DNA from 3 places in the Pseudomonas sp. PS02288 genome. Region 2 is predicted to be linked to each of the others. Evidence: riboswitches for the same ligand, from Rfam matches in the RefSeq annotation. Region 2 holds a riboswitch; each other region holds the start of a gene.
What was found. A riboswitch is a leader RNA that binds a small molecule or an ion and turns the genes downstream of it on or off. The one in region 2 is predicted to bind cobalamin.
Positions count from the first base shown of each region.

Region 1: linked by a shared signal. The riboswitch ahead of QMX85_RS10510 (TonB-dependent receptor) and the one ahead of btuB (TonB-dependent vitamin B12 receptor) in region 2 are both predicted to bind cobalamin.
Region 3: linked by a shared signal. The riboswitch ahead of QMX85_RS20935 (CbtB domain-containing protein) and the one ahead of btuB (TonB-dependent vitamin B12 receptor) in region 2 are both predicted to bind cobalamin.

Region 1 is NZ_JASCPA010000021.1:8,217-11,485, reverse strand. Features, by position in the region: gene QMX85_RS10520 (type IV pilin protein) at 1-202, opposite strand, end outside; gene QMX85_RS10515 (hypothetical protein) at 588-1,598, shown strand; cobalamin riboswitch at 1,748-1,970, shown strand; gene QMX85_RS10510 (TonB-dependent receptor) at 2,069-3,269, shown strand, end outside.
Region 2 is NZ_JASCPA010000012.1:83,328-86,596, reverse strand. Features, by position in the region: gene btuB (TonB-dependent vitamin B12 receptor) at 1-1,163, opposite strand, end outside; cobalamin riboswitch at 1,238-1,469, opposite strand; gene QMX85_RS07655 (metallophosphoesterase) at 1,633-2,463, shown strand; gene QMX85_RS07650 (C40 family peptidase) at 2,490-3,017, opposite strand; gene QMX85_RS07645 (C40 family peptidase) at 3,095-3,269, opposite strand, start outside.
Region 3 is NZ_JASCPA010000071.1:7,145-10,413, forward strand. Features, by position in the region: gene QMX85_RS20920 (ATP-binding protein) at 1-224, opposite strand, end outside; gene QMX85_RS20925 (hypothetical protein) at 412-711, shown strand; gene QMX85_RS20930 (CbtA family protein) at 810-1,505, opposite strand; gene QMX85_RS20935 (CbtB domain-containing protein) at 1,517-1,702, opposite strand; cobalamin riboswitch at 1,836-2,067, opposite strand; cobalamin riboswitch at 2,140-2,355, shown strand; gene cobO (cob(I)yrinic acid a,c-diamide adenosyltransferase) at 2,525-3,130, shown strand; gene QMX85_RS20945 (ABC transporter substrate-binding protein) at 3,172-3,269, shown strand, end outside.

The DNA of each region.
Region 1 (3,269 bases), on a different contig from region 2:
GGTTCAGGCTGAGCGCCACCAGGTCGGCCTGCGCGGTCCTGATCTTGCTCTTGGTGATATAGCTGGTGTAGCTGGGCAGGGCGATGCCGGCGAGGATCGCCACGATGACCAGGGTGATCATCACCTCGATCAGGGTAAAGCCCGAGTGCGCGCCACGGCGGACAGCCGCGTGCCGCGCACCGGTTTTCGCGAAGGAGAGGATTGCCCGGGGGCAGCGAGCGGCACCGACAATCCGTGCAGGGTTGGTTAGCAGGTGGTTATTCATAAGCCAATCGACCCCCCTTCCCGGCAAAAGGTTGCCTGGGAATTCGTCTTTGAGAAGTAAGCCGTTATTTTTGCTGAATTAGATTTTTTTCAACGGCGGACGGCGGCTTCAACGAAGCGGCAGGAACGGCCCTGAAGCGGGCTTTTTCGGCAGTATGGCGTCTAGCATGAAGGCACGGGGCCAGCGTCTTGGGAGTTTCCCCGGCGTCTTTTCCTGCCGCTGCCGGCCCAGGTCAAATTTTGTCATTTCATGCGGCTGGCAATGTGCGGGGACTGCTGGCAGATTGTCGGTCGCTGTCAGGCCGTCATCCGATCAGGACTTCATGAGCAATTCCTCCCGCCGCACCTTCTGCTACGCCAGTCTGCTGATTCTGGGCATCGCCCTGATTCTCGTCCTGCCGCTCAAACTGTTGCCGAGCCTGCTCGCCGGGCTGCTGGTATTCGAACTGGTGAACAGCCTGGCGCCGCTGTTGCAACGCCTGTTCGCTGGTCATCTCGGGCGTCTGCTGACGGTCGGGCTGCTCGGCGTCATGGTCGTCGGGGTGCTGACGCTGGCGTTCGCCAGCGCGTTCTCCTTCGCCCTGCTGGAACTGAACAATCCGGGACAGATGCTCGGCAAGCTGATGGGCGTGGTCGACCGCGTGCGCGAGCAGGTGCCCGAGGGGCTGGTGGCCTACCTGCCGGCCAACGTCGACGACGTCCGCCTGACCCTGCACGACTGGCTGCGCCGTCACGTCGGCGAGCTGCAACTGCTCGGCAAGGGCGCGGCGCATCTGTTCGTCACCGTGCTGATCGGCATGATCCTCGGCGCCGTGGTCGCGCTGCAGCGCCTGCCCGATCCGCAGACGCTCAAGCCGCTGGCAGGCGAGCTGCTGGTGCGGGTGACGCGGTTCACCGCGGCGTTCCGCAACATCGTCTTCGCCCAGTTCAAGATTTCCCTGCTCAACACGGCGTTCACCGGGGTCTTCCTGATGGGTGTGCTGCCGCTGTTCGGCATTCACCTGCCGCTGACCAAGACGCTGATCGTGCTGACCTTCGTCGTCGGGCTGCTGCCGGTGATCGGCAACCTGATCTCCAACACCGCGATCTTCATCGTCGGTTTCTCGCTGTCGCTCTGGGTCGCCGTGGGCGCGCTGGCGTACCTGATCCTGATCCACAAGGTCGAGTACTTCCTCAATGCGCGGATCGTCGGCGGGCAGATCAACGCCAAGGCCTGGGAGCTGCTCCTGGCGATGCTGGTGTTCGAGGCCGCCTTCGGCATCGCCGGACTGGTCGCCGCGCCGGTCTATTACGCCTACCTGAAGAGCGAGATGAAGGCCCAGGACTGGGTCTGACAGGCGCCGCTCTAGGGCCCGCAGTTCCTGTAGGTGGTGACGAAGAAGCCGGCCGAAGCCGCTCCGTAGGCTACCCGCGCGACCACATCCCGCCTCCGGGCCGACGCAGCGTCCTTGTTTTCCTCGAGGGCGCCGACTAAGGTGCGCGACGTTTTCATTTCCGCCGAGGTACGCGGGCCACAGGGCCGGCGTTAATCGGGAAGCCGGTGCGCCCCAGTCTTACTGGGCAAACCCGGCGCTGCCCCCGCAACGGTAATCGACCGCGATCCGCCCGGATCGCACTCCGCTCAACGGCCACTGTGCGCATGCATGGGAAGGCGAGCGCGAGCCGCGTCGAGAGCCCGGAGACCGGCCACGGCGGAATGCCACTGGTGTTGCGGAGGGCGACACCATCAGGCGTCGGCCCGCGCACGAAACGGCCCGCGTCTGCCTGCCCTCCTCGAACGTCTCGCCGACCTTGAGGATTTCCCATGACGCTTTCCCGCCTCGCCTTGACCCTGGCCCTGCTGCCGACCCTGCCGGCCCTGGCCGAAACCCCGTCGCAGGACGACGCGCTGAAACTCGACGAACTGCTGGTCACCGCCAATCGCAGCGTCGAGGCGCGCAGCCAGAGCTCCGCCGCCAGCACCGTGTTCACCCGCGCCGACATCGAGCGGCTGCAGGCAAGCGACGTACTGGACCTGCTGCGTCATGCTCCGGGTGTGAGTATCGCGCGCAATGGTGGGCCGGGCAGCCTGTCCGGGCTGTTTATGCGGGGCACGAGCAGCGCTCAGACCTTGGTCCTAGTGGACGGCGTACGCATCTCCAGCGCCTCCAGTGGCACCAGTGCATTGGAGAACCTGAATCTCAACCAGATCGAACGTGTGGAGGTGGTGCGAGGGGGCCGCTCCGCACTGTACGGCGCAGACGCGATTGGGGGCGTGGTGCAGATATTTACCCGTCGAGGAGATGCTGGACTGACCCCACGCCTTCACTTCGGGATTGGCAGCCATGGCACCTTCGAGCGCAGCCTGGGCATCGCGGGCGGAGATGAGGAAACCCGCTTCGACCTCAGTGCATCCCTTGGCGAGACCGTGGGCACTCAGCGAACCGACCTTCCCGGAAGCGATGACAGTGCCTACCGCAACAGGGCATTCAGCCTGAGCCTGTCACATCGTTTCAGCGATACGTTGAACGGAGGTATCAGCCTGCTGCGCCAGAGTGGCCAGAGTGAATACGACAACTCCGATTACCCGACCACCCCGGCGGATACCGATTTTGAGCTTTCCAGCGGTAGCGCATTTCTCGAAGCAGAAATGAACGATCAATGGAGTGGTCGTGTTGAACTAGGGCACGCCGAAGACAGGCAGACCTCTCATGCGTCCTATGGAAACTCGGTCTACAACACCTATCGCGACCAGGCATCCTGGGTGAACCAGTTCGAACTCACCGACGCCCAGCGACTCCAGCTGGGAGCCGATTGGTATGAGGACCGGCTAAACAGCGACAACGCTTTTATCAAGGATTCGCGTTGGAACCACGGCTTCTTTGTTCTGCATCGCATCGAGACCGGCAGCTTCTCTACCGAACTGGGTGCACGCTACGACGATAATCAGGCCTATGGCAGCCATACCAGTTGGAACGGCGCATTCACTTATCATTTAAATCCCGACAACGACCTGATCGCGTCTT
Region 2 (3,269 bases):
AACTGCTCGTTGCGGTCGCGGCGCAGGCTGAGCTGCCACTCGTTGCGCCCGAAGCTGGCCAGGTACTGGCCGAACAGCCCGTCGTTGTCGCGCGAATCCTCGCGGAAGGCGGTGGTGCCGTTCACCTCGTCGTGCAGGTGGTCGTAGCCGAGCGTAAGCAACTGGCCGGCGGCGACGCTGAAGTCGTTCTGCCAGCTGAAGCTGTCGCGACGGGTGTCGATGCGCGTGTTGAAGGTGGAGCCGGAGTAGGTGTCGTTCTTGTCCTCGCTGCGGCCGGCCTGCAGGGTCATCAGCCACGGCTCCAGGGGACGATAGCGGGCGCGGACGCCGGCGACCTTCTGCACGCCGTCGGCGTTGGCGCGGGTGCCGGAATCGTAGTCGTTGTGCGAGTTCGACTGCAGCAGGTTGCCGTCCAGCTCCAGGCCGCTGGCGAAGCGATAGCCACCGCTGAAGGTGCCGGCCAGTTCGCGGTAACCGTCCGCGTCGGGCTCGTAGCCGGCCGTGGCGGAGCGCGCGCTGATGCCGTCGGTGGCATTGCTGCTGACGCCCAGGTTGTACCAGCCGTCGCGATCGCCACCGGAAACGCCGGCGCTGCCGCTGTAGCTGTCGTGGGTCCCGTAGCCGGCGGAAAGGAATGGCTTGGCGCCGCCGTTCGCATTGCCCTTGCGGGTGAAAATCTGGATCACCCCGCCGATGGCGTCCGAGCCATACATCCCCGAACGCGGGCCGCGAACCACCTCGATGCGCTCGATCAGCTCGACCGGCAGGTTCTGGAAGGCGGCATCACCGGTGGTCGCCGAGCCGACGCGAATGCCGTCGATCAGCACCAGCACATGGTTGGAGTTGCTGCCGCGCAGGCTGACCGAGGTGCTCTTGCCGGGGCCGCCGTTGTTCACCAAGCTGACGCCGGGCACGCGGCGCAGCAGTTCGGGCACCGAGGTAGCCTGGCTGCGCTCGATCTGCTCGCGGTCGATCACCGTGGTCGCCGCGATGCCCTCCTGCGAGGTGCGCGTGGCGGTGCTGACCTGTTCGTCGAGCAACAGGGGTTGTTCGGCCGCTACGGCCAGGGAAAGCGAGGAAAAGCCCAGCAGCGAAAATGCCGCCGGCCTGAGAAAAGGCGTGCGCTTCAAGGAATGGTCTCCGCCGTGCCACCCGCACGACATAAGCAGGGAAAGGCGGCGGAGAGCTGCGACGCAGCGGCCAGGAAAGGCAGATACGCCCAGCAACGCCCTCCGCGATGCCGTGAACTGCGACAGGCCGGTCTCCGGGCTTGCGAGAGGAACCTTCGGGTTCCGGCGAACGCACCTTCCCATGCAGAGCACAGTGGTTAACGCGGTCGCACGACTCGCCTACCGTTGCGGGGGCAGCGCCGGAATGGTCCTTCTCGGGGTTCGAGGCAGGACGCACCGGCTTCCCTGTTTCACCCCGCCGACGTCGATCGGAGGGGCACCTGAAGCAAGCCGCGAAGGGTAGAGGCTGGGCCGGAACGCGTCAATCGCCGGCATCCGGGAGAACCTGACCGGCATGTTCGGTGACCGGGATTTCGCTTCGGGAGGGACTTTTTCCGCAGCGAACCTATCGAAACCTCTGTTACGTCCCCCGAACGAGGCCAAGGCAGGTACTGTTTCGCCCATGACGACGATCCTACAAATCTCCGACACCCACTTCGGCACCGAGCGGCCTGAGGTGGTGGCCGCACTCGAAGACCACGTGCGCGAACACGGCGCCGACCTGCTGATTCTTTCCGGCGACATCACCCAGCGGGCCCGCCCGGAACAGTTCGCCGCCGCGCAGGCGTTCGTGCAGCGCCTGGAACGCCACGGCATCCCCGACACGCTGGTGATTCCCGGCAACCACGACATCCCGCTGTACAACGTCGTCGAACGTTTCTTAAGGCCGTACGCCAATTACCGGCGACATTTCGGCAGGGAGCTGGAACCGGTGTTCGAGAACGACGAACTGCTGGTGATCGGGCTCAACACCACCGCGCCGCGTCGCCACAAGGATGGCCTGGTGACCGCGGAGCAGGTGCGCCGCGTCTGCCAGCACCTGCGCACCTCGGCGCCCGGCAAGCTGCGCATGGTGGTGGCACACCAGCCGTTCGGCGCGATGGTCAGCAGCGACCTGAGCAACCTGCAGCACGGCGCCTCCCACGCGCTCAGCCGCTGGGCCGAGGCCGGGCTCGACCTGGTGCTGGGCGGGCACATTCACCTGCCCTACGTGCTGCCCCTGAGCAAGCAGTACCCGCAGCTGTCGCGGGAGATCTGGATGGTGCAGGCCGGGACCACGCTCTCGTCGCGGGTGCGCGGGACTTCGCCGAACTCCTTCAACAAGCTGCGCGTCGGCAAGGCCGGTAGCAAACAGGCGTGCGTGGAGCGCTGGGACTGGCTAGATGGCCGCTTTGTCCTCGGCTCGCACTTCGATCTGGAATGGCCGGTGCCCGGCGCCGCACGGCAGGCGTGAGCACGGGCACGGCGTGGAGGGTTGGTTCAGGGGTTGCGTGCGAGGTGATCGCCGTCGAGCACACGCTTGGCGCTCAGGTAGCTGCGCTGCCAGTAGGCATCGGCCAGCCTGTCCAGGCGAACCGTGCCGCCGCTGGACGGCGCATGCACGAAGCGCCCCTCGCCCACGTAGATGCCGGCATGGCTGACGGTGCGTCCGCCACTGGTGGCGAAGAACAGCAGGTCGCCCGGCTGCAACGCCGCGCGTGACACGCTGGGCGCGCGCAGGTTGACCAGTTCTCCGGTGGAGCGCGGCAGCTTGATGCCGGCGGCGTCGCGATAGACGAAGCCGATCAGTCCGCTGCAGTCGAAACCGCTGTCCGGCGTATTGCCACCGTAGCGATAAGGCGTGCCGACGAGGCCGAGCGCGCGGAACAGCACGTCATCCGACGAGGGCGAGAACTGTGCGGAGGGATCGACGAATACCGGCTGGGGAGCCGAGGGCGGCGGGCTGCTGGCGCAGGCACCCAGTAGAGCAGCGACGAATATGAGCGAGAGACGAGCCGGACAGGCCATGACGGGCGATCCTTATCCTGAGTGCGGCTACTCTGCCGACAGCCCGGCCCAGACGCAAGCCCGGGCCACGCAAGGGATCAGGGGCGGTAGCCGCTCTTCGCCAGGGAAGTCTGGGCGACCAGGACGCGCTTGCCTTCCATGAAGCTGGAACGCCAGTAGCGATCGTCGAGGCTGTCGACCCGAACCCCACCGCTGCGGCGGCTGGAGGAATGGATGAACTGGTCGTCGCCGATGTAGATGCCGGCGTGGGAC
Region 3 (3,269 bases), on a different contig from region 2:
TCGAGATCCAGTTCGAGGCTGACCAGCAGCGGCGCCGGATTCATCACGTCGAGCACCGGACGGCGGCCCCAGAGGTCGCGACCAAAGCGCTGCATGAAGATGTCCTGCAGCCCGTAGCGGCTGACCAGGCCCAGCGGGCGCTCGTCCTGATCGACGATCGGCAGCGACAGAAACGACTTGTACTCGCTGGTCAGCAGGCGGTCGGCAACCGCGCTGATGCTCATCTGCGGCCCGAGCGGTGACACTGCCTTGAGCAGCCGCGCCAGGGTGATTTCTTCGGCCATGGCGATCATGTCTCTTATGAAAGTGAACGCCAGTCAAACAGCGCCAAGTTGCCGTCGTGTGACATGCCTGGCATTGCCCGTCACTTTCATCGAAAGTTCACCCGAATTTCATGAGCGCGGAGTCTTGATGAGCAAGGCAGTGGAGACTTTCTACGCGGGTTGCGTGCGGGTGCTGCAAGGCGATGCCGTGCTGATCGCGCAGTTGCAGGCGCGAGGTTTTGCCTGCGAGGCGGGCTACTGGGCGTTCTCGCTGCCGGCGCTGCAGGCGTGGCTGGAGGGGACGGGGATGGACTGCCAGGGCTGGCTGAAGCGGCTCTATGCCAGCGATTTCAATGCGCGGTTGCGGGCGCTGGGTGGTGAGATCGTCATCGCCGAAAACCGCGGCAAGGTCGACGAGAGCCTCTATTGCCTGCGTCGACTGCTGTAGGGGCACCGCGCGTACCTTGGCGGCGATTGTGGTGCGCATGCGCACCCTACGAGGCAAGTGAAACTCGGGGTGCGCCTTGGAGCAATCTGCCGGCTGTATCAGACGCTGCGCCTGGCGCGGCTGAAGAACCAGGCGCTGGCGAGGCCGAGGGCGGCCCAGAACAGGGCGTTGGTCAGCAGGGAGGCGTAGATGAACTCCTGTGCCAGGGCTTCGGGCGCCAGGCTTTGGTGGACGTCCGGCTGCGGCGCGCCGATCAGGTGCGGCACCAGCAGTAACGCCAGACCAAGGATGCGCAGCGCCCAGTTGCGGCCGAAGGCTATCAGCCCCAGACCGGCCGCGGTGGCCAGCGCCGTGCCGATCCACCAGTACTGGCGCAGCAGCAGGTCGGCGGCCGCGGTGCCCGGCACTTCCGGCGGCAGGCCGAGGGACGGCGCCAGGTTGAACACGGCGAAACCGCCCAGGCCCCAGAGCAGGCCCTGCCAGGTCCTGCCGGGTGCGCGCAGGGTGTAGAGGCCGGCGAGCATCAGGGCAAAACCGACCGCCACGACCAGGTTGCCGAGGCCGGTGAACAGGGTGCGCTGCAGGCCGTCTTCCGGGCTCCAGGCTTCGCCGCCGTGCTCATGGGCCGCTGCGCCGGCTTCGTGGCTGTGCTCGGCCTGCGCGCTGGCGCCGGCGTTTTCGTAGGTTTCCGCCTTCAGGATCAGCGGGCTGACCCAAAAGCTCTGCAGCAGGGTCAGGAAAATGGCCGCCAGCAGCCCGGAGAAGCCCGCCGTCTGTGCGATGCGCTTGATCATCGGTTCGCTCCTCAGTGGCAGGGGAAGGCGGCACTGTGGCGGGTGTCGTGGGCGGCGTTGTGCACCAGCTCCATGTGCGAGAACCCGGCGAAGTAGATCAGCGCGGCGCCGATCAGGATGCTGCCGACGGCCAGCGTCAGGCGTTGCGAGAGGGGGAGCGTAACGGCGGTGCTGGAGGGCAGCGTGCGGCTTGTCATGATGAAGACCTTCCAATGAGTCGAGTGATCGGCACGCGTGGAAGGACGCAAGACGGGCAGGCGGGGCGCGTGAATGCGGCAATCGCACACGCGGTGAAGCGGGCCTGTTTCCGGCGCGTCCCGCCCACCGCGGGTTGCCAAAGGGATTCCAGGCCGGTCTCCGGGCTGGCGAGGCGGCCTGTACGTGGCGTACAGGCCTGAAGTCTTCACCTTCCCGGATCGCGGTCCAGTGGTATGCCGAAGGCTTCGCTCGCTTACCGTTGCGGGGGCAGCGCCGGACTCGCTCGATCGCCTGGATCGGACCCACCGGCTTCCCGTTTAACCTCGTGGCGTTGACACGAGACACCTGAAAAACACGCGCCACCTCATCACGAAGGTGGTGCCTCGTCAACCGGGCCGGCGTTCGTGCGATTGCCCCGGCCCCGGCGAAAGGCTACCCTGCCGGCCAACGAACAGGTGCCCCGAGCGCGACCGCGCGAGGGGCTGAAACGGGAAGTCCGGTGACCTCGGGGGTAAACCCTTCGAGCATTCCGGCGCAGCCCCCGCTGCTGTAGAGCCTGACGAAACCGCACGATGCCACTGACTCCGGTCGGGAAGGCGCGGTGATCGGATGAAGGCGAGCCAGAAGACCGGCCTGATTCGAGAACAAGGTACGTACCCCGGGGTGTGGGTGGTTGCCGGTGCTGTCGTCTGCCTCGCGCAGCCTTCCTCAGTCTCGTCACCTGCGCGCGATGCCTGCGCATCGCGTCCCTGCCCGTGGTTCGTGCCATCGAATCCTGCCCGCCCGCGCGGCGGCGCATGGGCCTGGAGTGTGCAGCGATGATCGACGAACAGAAGAAGCAGAACCACGCCGAGCGGATGAAGCGCAAGAAGGAGGTGGTCGACGCCGGCATCGAGCGCGCCCAGGTGGAGCGCGGCATCGTCGTGCTGATCACCGGCAACGGCAAGGGCAAGAGCACCTCCGGCTTCGGCACCCTGTACCGCGCGCTCGGCTACGGCCATCGGGCCGGCGTGGTGCAGTTCATCAAGGGCACCCAGGCTTCGGGCGAAGTCACCTACCTGCGGCAGAACGCGCCGCTGGTGGAGTATCACGCGATGGCCACCGGCTTCACCTGGAACACGCAGAACTGGGACGCCGACAAGCTCGCCGCCGACGAGGCCTGGACCCACGCCTCGCGCATGCTCGCCGACCCGCGGCTGAACCTGGTGCTGCTCGACGAGCTGACCTACATGCTCAAGTACAACTACCTCGACCTGGAGATGGTGCTCGACGCCATCCGTGCGCGCCCGGCCAGCCAGAGCGTGATCATCACCGGCCGCGCGGCCAAGCCCGAGCTGATCGAGCTGGCCGACACGGTGAGCGAGATCCGCGACGTCAAACACGCCTACAACGCCGGCGTGAAAGGCCAGGCGGGTATCGATTTCTGATGCGCAACTGGGCGGTTCGGCGAGTGCGTCGGTCTGCGGCGATGGCGCGTATCCATCCTGCGGGCGGCGCCCATGCGGCGGCGCGCCTGCTGGCCTGGCTGCTGCTCGGGCTCGCGCCGCTGGCCGGCGCGGCCCCGTT